Regions from separate parts of the Micromonospora jinlongensis genome, predicted to be linked through region 2. Evidence: riboswitches for the same ligand, from Rfam matches in the RefSeq annotation. Region 2 holds a riboswitch; the other holds the start of a gene.

Region 1 (7,807 bases), 4.2 Mb from region 2:
CACCCGGGCCGAGAGGGGTCTTGACGTGAGCACCGTCCCGCCGGGTACGCCCTGCTGGGCCGACCTGGCCACCCCGGACCTGACCGAGGCGCGGCGCTTCTACCCGGAGCTGTTCGGCTGGACCGGCCGGGTGACACCGGAGCCCGAGGCGGGCGGCTACACGGTCTTCCTGCTCGACGGCAAGCCGGTGGCCGGGGCCGGGCCACCGGCGATCCCGGACCAGGTGCCGATCTGGTCGACGTACCTGGCCACCGACGACGCGGAACTGGTCGCCGGCCGGGTCGAACGGGCCGGCGGGCAGGTCGTCGTGCCGCCGTTCGAGGTCTTCGACCGGGGCTGGATGGCGGTCTTCGCCGACCCGGCCGGCGCCACGTTCAGCGTCTGGCAGCCGCTGGCCATGGCCGGCGCCGAAGTGTTCAACGTGCCGGGCGCGATGAGCTGGAACGAACTGGTCACTCCCGACCCCGAGGGCGCGAAGGTCTTCTACGAGCTGGTCTTCGGCTGGCAGCCGGACGACCAGGCGGTGGGCCCCATGACGTACACCGGCTGGCGGCTCGGGACGCAGATCGTCGCCGGGATGATGCCGCCGCTGGCCGACGACTTCCCGGCCGACCTGCCCGCGTACTGGACGGTGTACTTCGCGGTGACCGACGCGGACGCCGCCGCGGCCCGCGCCGCCGAGCTGGGCGGAACGATCCTGGTCCCGCCCCGGGACATCCCGGCGGGCCGGTTCGCAGCCCTACGCGACCCCCAGGGTGCCCTCTTCTCCGTCATCGACCTCGGCCCCTGACCTGGACGACCTCGCGCGGGGGCGGACCGGGACCACCAGTGGGCCGTGGGTGCCGGGGACCACCCGGACGCTGGCCCGGTAGTGGGTCGCCAGCAGGTGCTCGGTCAGCACCTCGGACGGGGTTCCGGCGGCCACCACCTGACCGCTGGCGAGCATCACCATCCGGTCGGCGTACTCGCCGGCGAGGGAGAGGTCGTGCATCGTGGCGAGGACGGTCAGGCCGTGCTCGCGGCGCAACTGGTCGACCAGTTCCAGCACCTCCTGCTGGTGCCCGATGTCGAGTGCGCTGGTCGGCTCGTCGAGCAGCAGCAGCGTCGCGCCCTGGGCGAGCGCCCGGGCGAGGAACACCCGCTGTCGTTCGCCTCCGGAGAGGGTGGCCAGCTCACGGCGGTGGAAGCCGGTGAGGTCCAACCGGCCGAGCACCTCGTGCACGGCGTCGAGGTCGGCGGTCGACTCCCGCCCCAGTGTGGGGATGTACGGGGTGCGGCCGAGCAGCACGTAGTCCAGCACCGACATGCCGGGCGGCACCACCGGCGACTGTGCCACGGTGGCCACCACCCGGGCGCGGTCCCGGCGGCGCAGCGCGGTGCTCGCCGTACCGAACAGGGTGATCACCCCCGGCGCGGGCAGCAGGCCGCCGACGGCGCGCAACAGGGTGGACTTGCCGGCGCCGTTCGGGCCGATCACGGTGACCCACTCGCCGACGGCGACGGTGAGGTCGACGCCGGTCAGGATCGGTGTGCCGCCGAGGTCGACGTGCAGCCCGCGCACCTCGACGGCCGGCACACCGCCGTCGCCACCCACGGACGAAAGACTCCCGGACGGAAGACCCCCGGACGGAAGACCGCCGGACGGGCCGGCGGCGGGCTCGCGGCTCACGTGAGCACCCGTCGGGCGGTCCGCAGCACGATCACGAAGAACGGGCCGCCCAGCAGGGCGGTCACCACCCCGATCGGCACCTCGGACGGAGCGGCGACGGTGCGGGCCACCACGTCGGTCAGCGCCAGGAACGCACCGCCGAACAGCAGTGACAGCGGCAGGATCGCCCGGTAGCTCGACCCGGCGAGCAGCCGGACGGTGTGCGGCACGATGATGCCGACGAAGCCGATCAGGCCGGTCGCGGAGACCGCCGCGGCGGTGCCCAGGGAGGCTGCGGCGATCAACAGGTAGCGGGTGCGTTGCGGGTGCAGGCCCAGACTTCTCGCCTCGTCGTCACCGACCGCGAGGACGTCCAGCTCGCGGCGGTGCAGCAGCACCACCACCGTGGTCAGAGCGGCGTACGGCAGCACCAGCAGCACGTCGTGCCAGCCGGCGGTGGCCAGCCGGCCGAGCAGCCAGGAGTAGACCGGTTGGATGCTGTCGGAGTGTCGTTGCAGCAGGTACGTCTGCCCGGCGGAGAGGAACGCGGAGACCGCCACTCCGGCCAGGATCAGCATCGCCGGTGAGCCGCCGCGCCCGCCGGCCGCGCCGAGCACGTAGGTCATCGTGACGGCGAGCAGTGAACCGGCGAACGCGGCCAACGGGATGGTCATCGGCAGCCCGGAGATCGCACCTTGCCGGCCGGCACCGCCGAGGGCGATCGCCGCGGTGACCGCGAGGCCGGCGCCAGCGGCCACGCCCAGGAGGTACGGGTCGGCGAGCGGGTTGCGGAACACGCCCTGGTAGCAGCCACCGGCGAGGGCGAGCAGCCCGCCGACCAGCAGGCCCAGCACCACTCGGGGCAACCGCAGCTCGGTGACGATCGCGATCTCTCGCTCGGAGAGGCCGCTGTCGAGGTGCACCCCCGGGATCAGGTTGAGCAGCTCGGCCGCGACGCTGCCGGCGGGCAGGCTGACCGGGCCGAGCGACACCCCGGCGACGAGCGCGACGAGCACCGCGAACACCCCGGCGACCAGCCATCGCTTGCGCAGCCCGGCGGGCCGGGCTGTTGACGGCAGCCCAGCGGGCCGCGACGCGGACGGCGGTCCGGCGGACCGGGCCGCGGGAAGCGGCCCGGTCACCGAGCCGTCTTTCGTTCGCGACTGCGGGGCTCGCAAACCCGGCTCACTCCTCGCTCACCGACGGACGACGGTCACGCGGGCACCCTGGCGACCGCGTCGATGATGACCCGGAGCAGGTCCACGACCCGCGGCCCCCAGCGGGAGGCGACGTCGTCGTCCAGTGCGATGACCTGGTTGTTCTTCACCGCGGTGAGCCCGGCCCAGCCGCTGCGCGCCTTGACCGAGTCGGCGTTCTGCTGGCAGCACTTGGAGTCGGCCAGGAAGACGAAGTCCGGGTTGGCCTTGACGATGAACTCCTGGGACAGCTGCGGGTAGCCGGCGTTCTTACCGTCCGCGTCGGCGGGGTCGGCGATGTTGGTCAGACCGACCTGGCTGTAGAGCGTGCCGATGAAGGTCTTGCTGGTCGCGCTGTACAGCTCGGGGCCCAGCTCGTGGTAGTAGGTGAGCTTCTCGGCGCGCTGCGGCAGGTCCTTGACCAGCTTGGCGATGTCGTCCTTCATCCGGCTGGCGACGTCGGTGGCCTGGTCGGCGTGCCCGGTCAGCGTGCCCAGTTCGGTGATCTGCCGGTACGTGTCGTCGAGCGTGGTGGCCGCCGGGGTCTGGTACACCGGGATCTTCAGCTTGCCGAGCTGCTCGACGATCTTGTTGCGGTCGTCGGAGAGCACCACCAGGTCGGGGTTCTTACCGGCGATCGCCTCGGCGTTCGGCTGGAAGGCGGAGAGGTCGCTCTTGGGAGCGTCGGCCGGGTAGTTGGACTGGTCGTCGACGGCGGTCACCTGCGGGCCGGCACCGATCGCGAAGAGCATCTCGGTGGCGGTCGGCGACAGCGCGACGATCTTCTCGGGGCGCTTGTCGAGGGTGAGCGTGCCGACCGTGACCGGGTACGCGGCGGCCGCGGTGCCGGTGGTCGGCTTGTCGTCGGCCTTCTCGGCGCAGGCGCCGAGGGCTAGCGCGGCGACCGCGAGGGTCGCGGCGAAGAGCCGAGGGGTACGTCTGAACATGGGGCCTCCTGTCGGTCGAGGAGTGTGGTGCTTCGCCGACAGGGACTTTCGTACGCCCGCCCACGAGGCGCCCTTCCTCGAGAGCGCGTATCGCGACCGATCCGCAGGCGACCTGGCTCGTCCCCACCGTCGGGTGGGGCATCACAGTTGCGGGACAGCGCCGGGTTTAGCACCGGCTTCGCTGCGGACTGGTCGGTAAGACGGTAGCGCACCGCCGGGACGTGCCGGATCGATCAAGGGGCGATCGGTGCCGGACGATCGGAACCGCGACACAGTAGGGATATGTCCCGTATCTGGAGGCTCGGGAGCGGGTGGTGGGGCCCCGCCGGGGCGGAGCGGGACCCCACCCGATCAGGAGGACGTGATGGTGACGTTGTCCACAGCCGCCTCGACCAGGCTGGCGCCGGAGGCATCCGCCGCCTCGACGAGGATGCGGACCGACTGCCCGGCGTACGGGGTGAGGTTGAGGTTGGCAACCGCCCAACTCCCGTTGCGGTTGGTCGCCGCGCCGGCCTGGGTGAGCAGCGCGGTGGTGCCGCCGTTGTGCACGACACTCACCCGCAGGTAGTCCGCCGACGAGGCGTTCGAGCCGTGCGCCAGATACCAGGCCAGCGAGAGATTCAGTGTGCCGGACGACGGCAGGGTCACCGCCGGGGACCGGGCACTGGTCACGCCGCCGTCGAGGTCGTAGTCACCCGCCGCCGAGCCGGCGAGCCGGCCGGTGACCAGGTCGTTGGATCCGGCGTACGGGGTGAGCTGCTTGGCGCCGGAGGACGTGGTCGCCTGGGCGGCGCCCCGCTCGAACGCGCCGACGGTGGCGGTGTCGGTGCCGGACGGGTTGATGGTCCAGCCGGTGGCGGTCTCGAAGGTGTCCGACCAGACCGTGGTGCCGCCACCACCGCTGCCGCAGTACTGCGCCTGCTTGCCGATGGCCCGGTACGGGCAGTCGGCGTACTCGCTGAGCAGCAGCACGGCCTCGCGGTTGCGGCTGGTCTGCGCGGGGATCACCTCGTCGGGCGGGTAGAAGCCGCCGCCGCCGGACGAGCCCGGGTACATCTCGAAGGTGTACGCCCAGATGTTGTGGGTGGCCCACATCCAGTCCAGGCTGTCCCCGTCGGTGATGTAGAGGTCGCTGGACTGTTCCGGGGTGTAGTTGTTGGTCGCCGCCATCTGCTGGCCGATGGTGGCGAAGGTGTTGTACTGGTCCGCGTTCATGCCCGTCGCGGTGTTCGCCGTCGTGTAGCCGTACGGCCAGAGCACCAGCTGCGAATACGTGTGGAAGTCGATGTTGGCCTTGATCTGCTGCACGCCACCGACCACCCGACCGTTGACGAAGTTGCGCAACGCCTGCGTTTCCGGGGCGGAGAACGCCGACGGCCCCCGGTAGGTCTCCGACGAGGTGGAGCCGGACGAGCCGCCGCAGCAACCCCAGTTGTAGCCCCAGTTGCGGTTCAGGTCGGTGCCGACGTTGGACGAACCACTGTTGGGCTGCCGGTTCTTGCGCCAGGACCGGTACGACCCGGTGGCGATGTCGTACTCGCTGCCGTCCGGGTTGACCGTCGGCACGATCCAGATCTCCCGACCGTTGACGATGTTGGTGATCCGGGAGTCGGAGCCGTAGCTGTCGGTGAACAGGTTGAGCAGGTAGATCGCCATCTCGACGGTCAGGTGCTCACGGGCGTGCTGTTGGGAGTTGAACAGGATCTCGGGTTCGTTCTCGTCGGTGCCGACGTTGTCGGAGATCTTCACCGCCATAAGGTCGCGGCCCTCGTACGACGAACCGATGCTGATCTTGCGGGCGATCGCCGGATGGTCGGCGACGACCTGGTTCACGACGGCGGTCAGTTCCGCGTAGTCGTGGTAGTTGGAGTCGGCGGGCGGGAAGGCCATCGTGCCGATCTCGCCGGCGCCGCGCTCGGCGTTGGGTGGCGGCGCCAGCGGTTCCAGCCGGAAGCCGAGCTTGCCGATCGCGGCGGCCTCACCCGCGGTCGCCGAGATGTGCAGCACGCCGTGTTCCGAGTAGTCGATGGCGGCTCCGGTACGGGCCACCGCGTTGCGGTCGGCGAGGGTCCGGGGCCCGAGCACCCGGTAGCTGGCGGCGGCCGGCTCGGTGGACCGGTCCGGTGCGGGTCGGGCGGCGACCGGACCAGCGGCGACGGTGACGATGCCCAGCCCGGTGACGACGGCGAGCACCAGGACGCGGCGGAGAGGGATGGGCGTGCGGAGGGCCATGGACTACCTCCTCGATGAGCGGGAGATCCCGCTTGGTGAAGGACACTTCACCACCTGTCACATGGTCATATCAATATCCTTCGCTGCCTTGTCCATCCCGAGCCGATCATCCCGGCGGCAATGATTTTCCACTCAGGAACATCTGGCGAAACTTCCCTCCAAGCGGAAAACTGACCAACGACGATGCCCCTCTCGACACCGCGGAGCACCCATGGCCAGATCCCGCCTGCACGCGGCCGCCCTCGCCGGCGTCACCGCGCTCACCCTGCTCGCCACCAGCGCGCCCGCGACGGCGGCCCGCCCGCCCGCCGCCACCCACGACGAGCAGATCACCTTCCAGGACTGGTCCGGGCCCGCCGACTGGCACCGGGGCAGCCGGTCCGGCACCCGCGTGGTGCCCGGCGCCCGAGCGGGCCTCACCCTCGCCCGTCCGGCCGGCACCACCGAGTACGCCGACCCGCACACCGGCACCACCCGCACCTGGGAATACGGCACCTGGACCTCGCCGGTGACCCGGATCGGGTTCGACGCCAGCGAGTTGATCGCCTCCTGGAACGCGGAAACCCCCGCCGGCACCTGGATCCAGGTGGAGATGCAGGGCAGCTACACCAGCGGCGACCAGACCCCGTGGTACGTGATGGGTCGCTGGGCGTCCGGCGACACCGACATCAAGCGGACCAGCGTCAACCGGCAGGGTGACCCCTGGTCGACGATCTGGACCGACACCTTCAGCATCGACGACGCCACCGCCGGGGTGCTGCTGCGGTCGTACCAGCTGCGGCTGACCCTCTACCGGGCACCCGGGCAGACCGCCGCACCGGTGGTGCGGATGCTCGGCGCGATGAGTTCCACAGTGCCGGACCGGTTCACCGTGACCCCGAGCGCCGGGCACATCGCCTGGGGCGTGGAGCTGCCGGTGCCGCGCTACTCGCAGAACGTGCACTCCGGGCACTACCCTGAGTACGACGGCGGCGGCGAGGCGTGGTGCTCACCCACCTCCACGGAGATGGTGGTCGAGTACTGGGGCCGCAAACCCTCGGAGGCCGACACCTCCTGGGTGGACCCGACCTACCCCGACCCGACGGTCAACCACGCGGCCCGGATGACCTACGACTACGCGTACGACGGTGCCGGCAACTGGCCGTTCAACACCGCGTACGCGGCCAGCTTCCCCGGCCTGGAGGGCCGGGTGACCCGACTGCACTCTCTGGACGAGCTGGAGCGCTTCATCGCCGCCGGCATCCCCGTCGTGACCAGCCAGTCCTTCCTCGCCAGTGAGCTGGACGGGGCGAACTACGGCACCTCCGGGCACCTGTTCGTGGTGGTCGGCTTCACCGCCGACGGCGACGTGATCGTCAACGACCCCGCCTCGTCCAGCAACGACGTGGTGCGCAACGTCTACAAGCGCGCGCAGTTCGAGCAGATCTGGCTGCGGACCAAGCGCACCAACGCCAGCGGCGGCGTCTCCGGCGGCTCCGGCGGCATCGCGTACCTGATCAAGCCCACCTCGAAGCCCTGGCCCAAGGTCCCCGGCTCCACCAACTGGTAACCCAACCCACCCAGTGCGCCGTTGATCATGAAGTTATTGCTCCGACACGCCGAGTGGTCGGGCAATAACTTCATGATCAACGCGGAGTATCGGGGCCTTCAGCCGGGCGGGTGGGGTTGGGGTTGGGGTCGTCTTCGCCGGCCAGGGCGGTGCGGAGGCGCTCCTTCTCGGTGCGCCGGCGCTCGGCGGCGGTGCCGATCTCCTCGGCCATCTCGTCCCGCCAACCGCGCAGCAG
Region 2 (7,807 bases):
GGCGATCCCACAGCGGCGGATGTCGTCGTCGAGATTGGCGCCCACCTTGAGCTTGACGTACCCGTAGCCGGTGTCCACCGCCTCCTGGCACAGCCGGCGCAGCTTGTCGTCGTCGTAGCCGAGCCAGCCGGCCGAGGTGGTGTAGGCGGGGTAGCCGGTGCGGTCGAGCTCGGCGAGGCGGTCGGCCCTGGTGCTCTCCTTGGCCCGCAGGATGGCCAGTGCCTCGTCCCGGGTCAGCGCGTCGGACAGGTAGCGCAGGTCCGCGATGTCGACGAGTTGCTCGGGGGACATGTCGACGAGCAGCCGCCACAGCGGCTTCCCGGCGAGCCGGGCGACCAGGTCCCATGAGGCGTTCAGCACGGCCGCCAGCGACAGGTGGACGACGCCCTTCTCCGGCCCGAGCCACCGCAGTTGGCTGTCGGAGGTGAGGAGTCGGTAGACCGCGCCCATGTCCGCGGCCATCGTCGCCACGTCCAGGCCGACCAGAAGCTGTGCCTGGTGCACCGCGGCCGCGGCGACGATGTCGTTGCCTCGACCGATGGTGAAGGTCAGCCCGTGACCCGCGAGTGGCACGCCCACGCTGTCGACACCGTCGGTGTGCAGGATGACGTACGCCGCCGAGTAGTCGCCGTCCTTGTTCATGGCGTCGGACCCGTCGGCGGTCAGTGAGGTGGGAAAACGGACGTCCTCGACGGTGACGGCGGTGATCTGCGGCATGCGCTCCTCGCCCGGCTAGGCAAAAGATCGGATGATCACTCGGAGTATACGGAGGGCGTTTCTGGCGCGTCAACGATGTCGATCGACATCCGATCGGATACATCCGACGTTTCTGCGTTCCATGATCGGCGCTGAGACGCCGGGCCATGCGATCGTCCTCGTCGGGAGGGAGTGGCGGCGCGGTGGGCCCGGCCAGAGCGGGGAAGATTGCCTGCCCAACACACCCAACCCCGGTGTCGGCGAGCCGCCGACACCGGGGTTCCGGTCAAGCCGTGAGGGACGTGGCCACGCCCGTGGTCAGCCAGTTCAGGCTGCGCTGGACCGGCTCCGGCGCGACGGCGAATGCGGCCTCGATCGCCGACCGGTCCTCGGTGAAATGACCCCAGCCCTCATAGTGCACCGGCACCACCGTGTGCGCCCCAACGAGAGTGCACAGCTCGACACCGTCGGTGGCTGTCATCGTGTAGCGCAGCGGACCTGTCAGGCCGAACCGCACCGCGCCCAGGTGCAGCAGCGTGGTGCCGATGGTGAACCGTTCGGCCACCTGCCGTACCCCCCGGTACAGGACCGTGTCGCCGGTGATCCACAGGGCGCCGTGCCGCTGTCCCTGCCAGCGCAGCACGAAACCGGTCACCTCTCCGGCCACCGGTCGGCTCAGCGGGGGTCCGTGCCGGCACGGGGTCGCGGTCACCTCGATGGCTGGCCGGCCGGGCGCGGTCAACTCGGTGCTGCGCCAGGGCCGGAGCCCGGTGGCCGGCGGGCCGACCCGGCGGGCGCCGCTGACGGTGGTGACGACCCGACCGGCGGACGGCAGCAGCGCGCGGCCGCTGTCGTCGAGGTTGTCGGCGTGGTGGTCGTGCGTCAGCAGCACCACGTCGATGTGGCCGAGTGACTCCGCCGGCAGTGCCGGGCCGGTCAGCTTGCGCGACGCGGTGCCCCACCCGAACTTGTACGTCCGGCCCGGAGCGTCGAATGTCGGGTCGGTGAGGATGCGCCAGCCGTCCACCTCGACCAGCATGGTCGGCCCGCCGATGTGGGTGATCCGCAGGTCGCTCACCGTGCGTGCCGCAAGGCCCAGTCGAGGACCTCGTCGGCGATCTCCTGCCAACCCTTCTGGGCCGGTAGGAGATGCGCGTAGCCGTCGTACTCCCGGCGTTCGGTGATGGTGTTCGACTTGTAGTGCTTGGCGTTCGACTCCTGGATCGCCGGCGGCATGATGTGGTCCTCGGAGCCGGAGACGAACAGCAGCGGCGCCCGGTTGTCATTGTGGTAGTCGACCCAGGTGTCCTGGTGCCCAGGCTGGAAGTTCGCCAGCACGCTGCCCCAGAGGATGCCGCCGTTGGCCGGGATGGCATAGCGCTGCCACAGCGCCCGGCCCTCCTCCTCGGTGAACGTGTTGGTGAAGGCGTACTGCCACTCCTCGAACGTCAGCGGCACCACCCTGTGCCGATTCGCCGGGTTCTTCAGCACCGGGAACGTCGACTTCACCTGCGACAGTGGCACCACCCGCACGCCCTCGGTCGGCGCTGAGTTCATCGCGACGCCGGCCGCGCCGAAGCCGTGGTCGAGCAGGATCTGCGTGAACGCGCCACCGGCCGAGTGCCCGATGATGATCGGCGGTGAGTTCAGCCCACGGAGCACACTCTCGTAGTGGCCGATGATCTGCGGCACCGTGGAGTGCAGGATCGGTGTGGGATCGGTGTTCAGGGCCTCCACCTCGACCTCGTAACCGGGGTAGGCGGGCGCGATGACCCGGAAGCCCTTGCTCTCGTAGTGGGTGATCCAGTTCTCCCAGCTGCGTGGGGTGACCCAGAATCCGTGGACGAGCATGATCGTGTCGGGTGCCATGTCAGGCGTCCTTCCAGAAAGAATGTCGAGCAGGTCGCGGCCGAGTTGGTCCCTGTGCGTGTCGGTGGGCCGTGCGGCGCCCCGGGGTAAACCAGCAGACGGGCGTTCTTGATGCGGGCGGCGGATGCCTGCCCGCCCACCGCGAAGGGGACGACCTGGTCGTCGTCGCCTCCCTCACCTTCGCCCCGGACGGTGCGAATCTAACCTCGGCGCTTCGATTTCTGACCGGCTCTGTGTGCACGAACGTTGTCCACAGCGCACGATCAGGACGGCGGCGTCTCCTCGCACGAGCGGCGCCACTGAGCGGGTGAGAAGCCGTAGCGGGCCTTGAACCGTCGGGTGAAGTGCGTCGAGTCCCGGAAGCCCCAACGGCGTGCGATCACGGCGACCGGCAGATGCCGCTTGTCTGGCCGACGCAGATCGTGCCACACGCTCTGGAGCCGTTCGCTGATGATCCACTGCTCGAGACTGATGTCGGCGTCCGCGCAGACCTTGTAGAGGTGTCGCAGGGAGATGTTGTGTGCCGCGGCGATGCGGCCGGGCGTGAGGTCGGGGTCGGCCAGGTGATGGCGGACGTACGTGCGGACGCGGGTGAGGATGGTCTCGGCGAGCACCTGCCTCGCGAGCCGTTCCGTGCGGTCGGCGGATGCCAGCAGCGCCCGGGTCAACTCGATGCTGGTGGTGGTGACGATCGCCGCCGTCGGGTCGGCCGTGATCCGCGCCGGATTCCTGGTGAGGTTCGTGATGTGGTCGGTGACCATGCGGTACAGCGGGCTGGCTCGCAGTCGGTGGATGGCGTGCCGGATGACGTCGATCGGCAGTCCGAGCTGGTCACTGGGAATCTGGATGCAGCCGGCCGCTCCGTCGCCGGACCAGGAGTAGTCGTACGGCGCTGACAGGTCGACGGCGAGGAGCTCGCCCGGCGGAACCACCTGTAGGTGCTTGTGCTGATCGAGGTGGCCGTGGGCGCGTTGCTGCACGGACAGGGCGACGACCGGCATCGCGTCCTGTCTGGCGAGTTTGGCCGTACGCAGCAGGCGGATGCCGGAGGAACGGCTGATGAAGATGTTGCTGTTGCCGAGGTCCCACAGTTCCATCCGGCAGAAGATGTCGCCGTCGGGATCCTCATGGATGACGTGACAGGGCGCCGACGCGTGCAGCATCGCCGTCCTGATGGCCTCGATACGATCCGGAAGCGGTATGACGGCGGTGTCGAGAACGTACGGCATGATTCCGCTTCCACTGTCGGAGCGCCTGAGTCCCCGAGGATAGGCGGAGCAGGGTCGAGCACGGTACCCCCCGAGTCGTCTCCCCGAGGCGCGCCCGAGTGCGGTCACCCCGGTGCCTGGCTGACGGGCGCAACCACGAATCCGCCGCTGAACGGCGTGCCGACACCCGGCCGTGACGGTCGTCACCGGACCGCCGCCGACACGCCCGGGGTCGACATGTGGGGTGTGACAACGCCTGCATCCCTATATATGGTGTCGAGCGCAGCTGGTTCGACCGCTCATCCGGTGTGGTCGAGGCAAGAGGGAACCCGGTGGAAATCCGGGACTGTCCCGCAGCGGTGAGTGGGAACGACCGCCGTCATCAGCACTGGGCCACCAAGCGGCCTGGGAAGCGACGGCCAGTAGGAGACCGGCCAGCCCGGTCGTGCCCACGAGTCCGAAGACCTGCCAGCGCGCCGCGTACCCGCACCCGGGTGGGCGGCGGTCCGAGGCCGCGTGGGACGGCTGACGCCACCTGACCCACGCCGTGCCGGCGTGGCGTCCGTCGGTGTCTGTCTCCTCGCGTCCGGACCACCAGGTCTCGAACTCCGAGGAGCGAGTGGTGACAGTCACCGAGGCAGTCCCGGTCAGCGGCGACGCGACAGTGCGCCGGACGCCGATGCAGGTCCGCAAGCGCGACGGCGCCACCGAACCCGTGGACGTGAACAAGATCGTCCGGGCGGTCGAGCGGTGGGCCGACGACCTGACCGACGTCGACCCGATGCGCGTCGCCACCCGCACCATCAGCGGCCTGTACGACGGCGCGACGACGGCCGAGCTGGACCGGTTGTCCATCCAGACCGCGGCCGAGATGATCGGCGAGGAGCCGCAGTACTCGCGCCTCGCCGCCCGGCTGCTGGCCGGTTACGTCGACAAGGAGGTGCGTCGGCAGGGAATCACCTCGTTCAGCGCGGCGATCCGGGTCGGCCACGCCGAGGGCCTGATCGGAGACGACACCGCCGCGTTCGTCGCCGCACACGCCGCGATGCTCGACGCCGCCGTCGATCCGGACGGCGACCGGCGATTCGAGTACTTCGGCCTGCGTACGGTGGCCGACCGGTACCTGCTGCGCCACCCCACCAGCAGGCTGGTGCTGGAGACCCCGCAGTACTGGCTGCTGCGGGTGGCCTGTGGTCTGTCCACCACGCCCGACGAGGCGACCGGGTTCTACCGGCTGATGTCCAGCCTGGCCTACCTGCCCAGCTCGCCGACCCTGTTCAACTCCGGCACCCGGCACACCCAGATGTCCTCCTGCTATCTGGTCGACTCCCCGCTCGACGAGCTGGACTCGATCTACCAGCGGTACGCCCAGGTCGCGAACCTGTCCAAGTTCGCCGGTGGCATCGGTATCGCGTACTCCCGGGTGCGGTCCCGGGGCGCGCTGATCCGCGGTACCAACGGGCAGTCCAACGGGATCGTGCCGTGGCTGCGCACGCTGGACGCGAGCGTCGCCGCGGTCAACCAGGGTGGCCGGCGCAAGGGCGCGGCCTGCGTCTACCTGGAGCCGTGGCACCCGGACATCGAGGAGTTCCTGCAACTGCGCGACAACACCGGCGAGGACGCCCGACGTACCCACAACCTCAACCTGGCCAACTGGATCCCGGACGAGTTCATGCGCCGGGTCGAGGCCGACGAGCTGTGGTCGCTGTTCGACCCGCACGAGGTGCCCGAGCTGCCCGACCTGTGGGGGGAGCGGTTCGACGCCGCGTACCGCGAGGCCGAGGCGCAGGGCCGGTACGTGCGGCAGGTCCCGGCGCGGGAGCTGTACGGGAAGATGATGCGGACCCTGGCCCAGACCGGCAACGGGTGGATGACCTTCAAGGACGCCGCCAACCGGTTGTGCAACCAGACCGCCGAGCCGGGCAACGTGGTGCACCTGTCCAACCTCTGCACCGAGATCGTGGAGGTGTCCAGCGACGTCGAGACGGCCGTGTGCAACCTCGGTTCGGTGAACCTCGCCGCCCACCTCACCGACGGTGGCATCGACTGGGAGCGGCTGCGCGCCACGGTCCGTACCGCGGTGACGTTCCTGGACCGGGTCATCGACATCAACTACTACCCGACCTCGCAGGCGGCGGCGAGCAACCCCCGCTGGCGGCCGGTCGGGCTCGGGCTGATGGGCCTCCAGGACGTCTTCTTCGCGCTGCGGCTGCCCTTCGACTCGCCGGCCGCGCGGGAGCTGTCCACCCGGATCAGCGAGGAGCTGTACCTGACCGCGCTGGAGACCTCCGCCGACCTGGCCCGCGACTTCGGCGCGCATCCGGCGTATCCGCAGACCCGGGCCGCGCGGGGCCAGCTCCAGCCCGACCTGTGGGGCGTCGAGGGTACGCAGACCGCACGGTGGGACGCGCTGCGCGAGCGGGTCGAGGCGTACGGGCTGCGCAACTCGTTGCTGGTGGCGGTAGCCCCGACCGCGACCATCGCCTCGATCGCCGGGTGCTACGAGTGCATCGAGCCGCAGGTGTCCAACCTGTTCAAGCGCGAGACCCTGTCGGGGGAGTTCCTCCAGGTCAACACCGCTCTGGTACGCGAGCTGAAGGCCCGTGGTCTGTGGACCGACCGGATCCGGTCGGCCATCAAGCGGGCCGAGGGGTCCGTGCAGGACATCGCCGAGCTGCCGGCCGGCGTACGGGAGTTGTTCCGCACCGCGTGGGAGCTGCCGCAGCGCGCCCTGATCGACCTGGCCGCGGCCCGTGCCCCGTTCATCGACCAGTCCCAGTCGCTGAACCTGTTCCTGGCCGCACCGACCATCGGCAAGCTGTCCTCGATGTACCTGTACGCCTGGAAGGCCGGGCTGAAGACCACCTACTACCTGCGCTCCCGCCCAGCAACGCGGATCCAGCAGGCCACCGTCAGCGCCGTCGCGCCCGTCGCCGTCGTCGCCCCGGTGGTGGCCGACGCGGAGGCGCTGGCCTGCTCGTTGGAGAACCCCGAGTCGTGCGAGGCCTGCCAGTGACCGCCGACACCGCCACCGCCGCTACCGCCGACACCGCCGAAACGAGGACCACGCACATGCTGCTCGACCCCGGGATGGACCTCACCCTCCGCCCGATGCGCTACCCGCACTTCTTCGACCGGTTCCGCGACGCCATCCGTAACACCTGGACGGTCGAGGAGGTGGATCTGCACGCCGACCTCGCCGACCTGGACAAGCTGTCGCCGGCCGAGCGGCACCTGGTCAGCCGTCTGGTGGCGTTCTTCGCCACCGGCGACACGATCGTCGCGAACAACCTGGTGCTCAACCTGTACCAGCACGTCAACAGCCCCGAGGGCCGCCTCTACCTGTCCCGGCAGCTGTTCGAGGAGGCCGTGCACGTCCAGTTCTACCTCAACCTGCTCGACACGTACGTGCCCGATGAGACCGAGCGCTTCGAGGCCTTCGCCGCCATCGAGAACATCCCCTCGATCCGTCGCAAGGCCGAGTTCTGTTTCCGCTGGATCGACTCCCTGAACGACCTGCGGGAGCTGCGGTCCCGGGAGGACCGACGGACGTTCCTGCTCAACCTGATCTGCTTCGCCGCCTGCATCGAGGGGCTGTTCTTCTACGGCGCGTTCGCGTACGTCTACTTCCTGCGCTCCCGTGGGCTGCTGCACGGCCTGGCCTCCGGCACCAACTGGGTGTTCCGGGACGAGTCGATGCACATGGCGTTCGCGTTCGACGTGGTCGACACCGTCCGCGCCGAGGAGCCGGACCTGTTCGACGACGACCTCGCCGACCAGGTTCGGCGGATGCTCACCGAGGCCGTCGAGTGTGAGGTGCAGTTCGCCGAGGACCTGTTGGGCCACGGTGTGCCCGGCCTGATCCTGGAAGACATGCGGGAGTACCTCCAGCACGTCGCGGACCGTCGCCTCGCCCAGCTCGGCATCGCCCCGCACTACGGGTCAACCAACCCGTTCGCCTTCATGGAGTTGCAGGACGTGCAGGAGCTGTCCAACTTCTTCGAGCGGCGCGTCTCGGCGTACCAGGTCGGGGT

What was found. Region 2 has a riboswitch for cobalamin ahead of HNR22_RS01535 (ribonucleoside-diphosphate reductase subunit alpha). Riboswitches for the same ligand answer to the same signal wherever they lie in the genome.
Region 1: linked by a shared signal. The riboswitch ahead of HNR22_RS20830 (ABC transporter substrate-binding protein) and the one ahead of HNR22_RS01535 (ribonucleoside-diphosphate reductase subunit alpha) in region 2 are both predicted to bind cobalamin.

Annotation. Positions count from the first base shown of each region.
Region 1 is NZ_JACCHK010000001.1:4,662,482-4,670,288, reverse strand. It holds gene HNR22_RS20845 (VOC family protein) at 26-790, shown strand; gene HNR22_RS20840 (ABC transporter ATP-binding protein) at 740-1,594, opposite strand; gene HNR22_RS20835 (FecCD family ABC transporter permease) at 1,666-2,727, opposite strand; gene HNR22_RS20830 (ABC transporter substrate-binding protein) at 2,862-3,791, opposite strand; cobalamin riboswitch at 3,877-3,999, opposite strand; gene HNR22_RS20825 (M14 family metallopeptidase) at 4,143-6,023, opposite strand; gene HNR22_RS20820 (C39 family peptidase) at 6,235-7,572, shown strand; gene HNR22_RS20815 (DUF4229 domain-containing protein) at 7,649-7,807, opposite strand, start outside.
Region 2 is NZ_JACCHK010000001.1:478,762-486,568, forward strand. It holds gene HNR22_RS01515 (enolase C-terminal domain-like protein) at 1-717, opposite strand, end outside; gene HNR22_RS01520 (MBL fold metallo-hydrolase) at 983-1,774, opposite strand; gene HNR22_RS01525 (alpha/beta hydrolase) at 1,771-2,565, opposite strand; gene HNR22_RS01530 (helix-turn-helix domain-containing protein) at 2,829-3,794, opposite strand; cobalamin riboswitch at 4,044-4,260, shown strand; gene HNR22_RS01535 (ribonucleoside-diphosphate reductase subunit alpha) at 4,453-6,789, shown strand; gene HNR22_RS01540 (ribonucleotide-diphosphate reductase subunit beta) at 6,846-7,807, shown strand, end outside.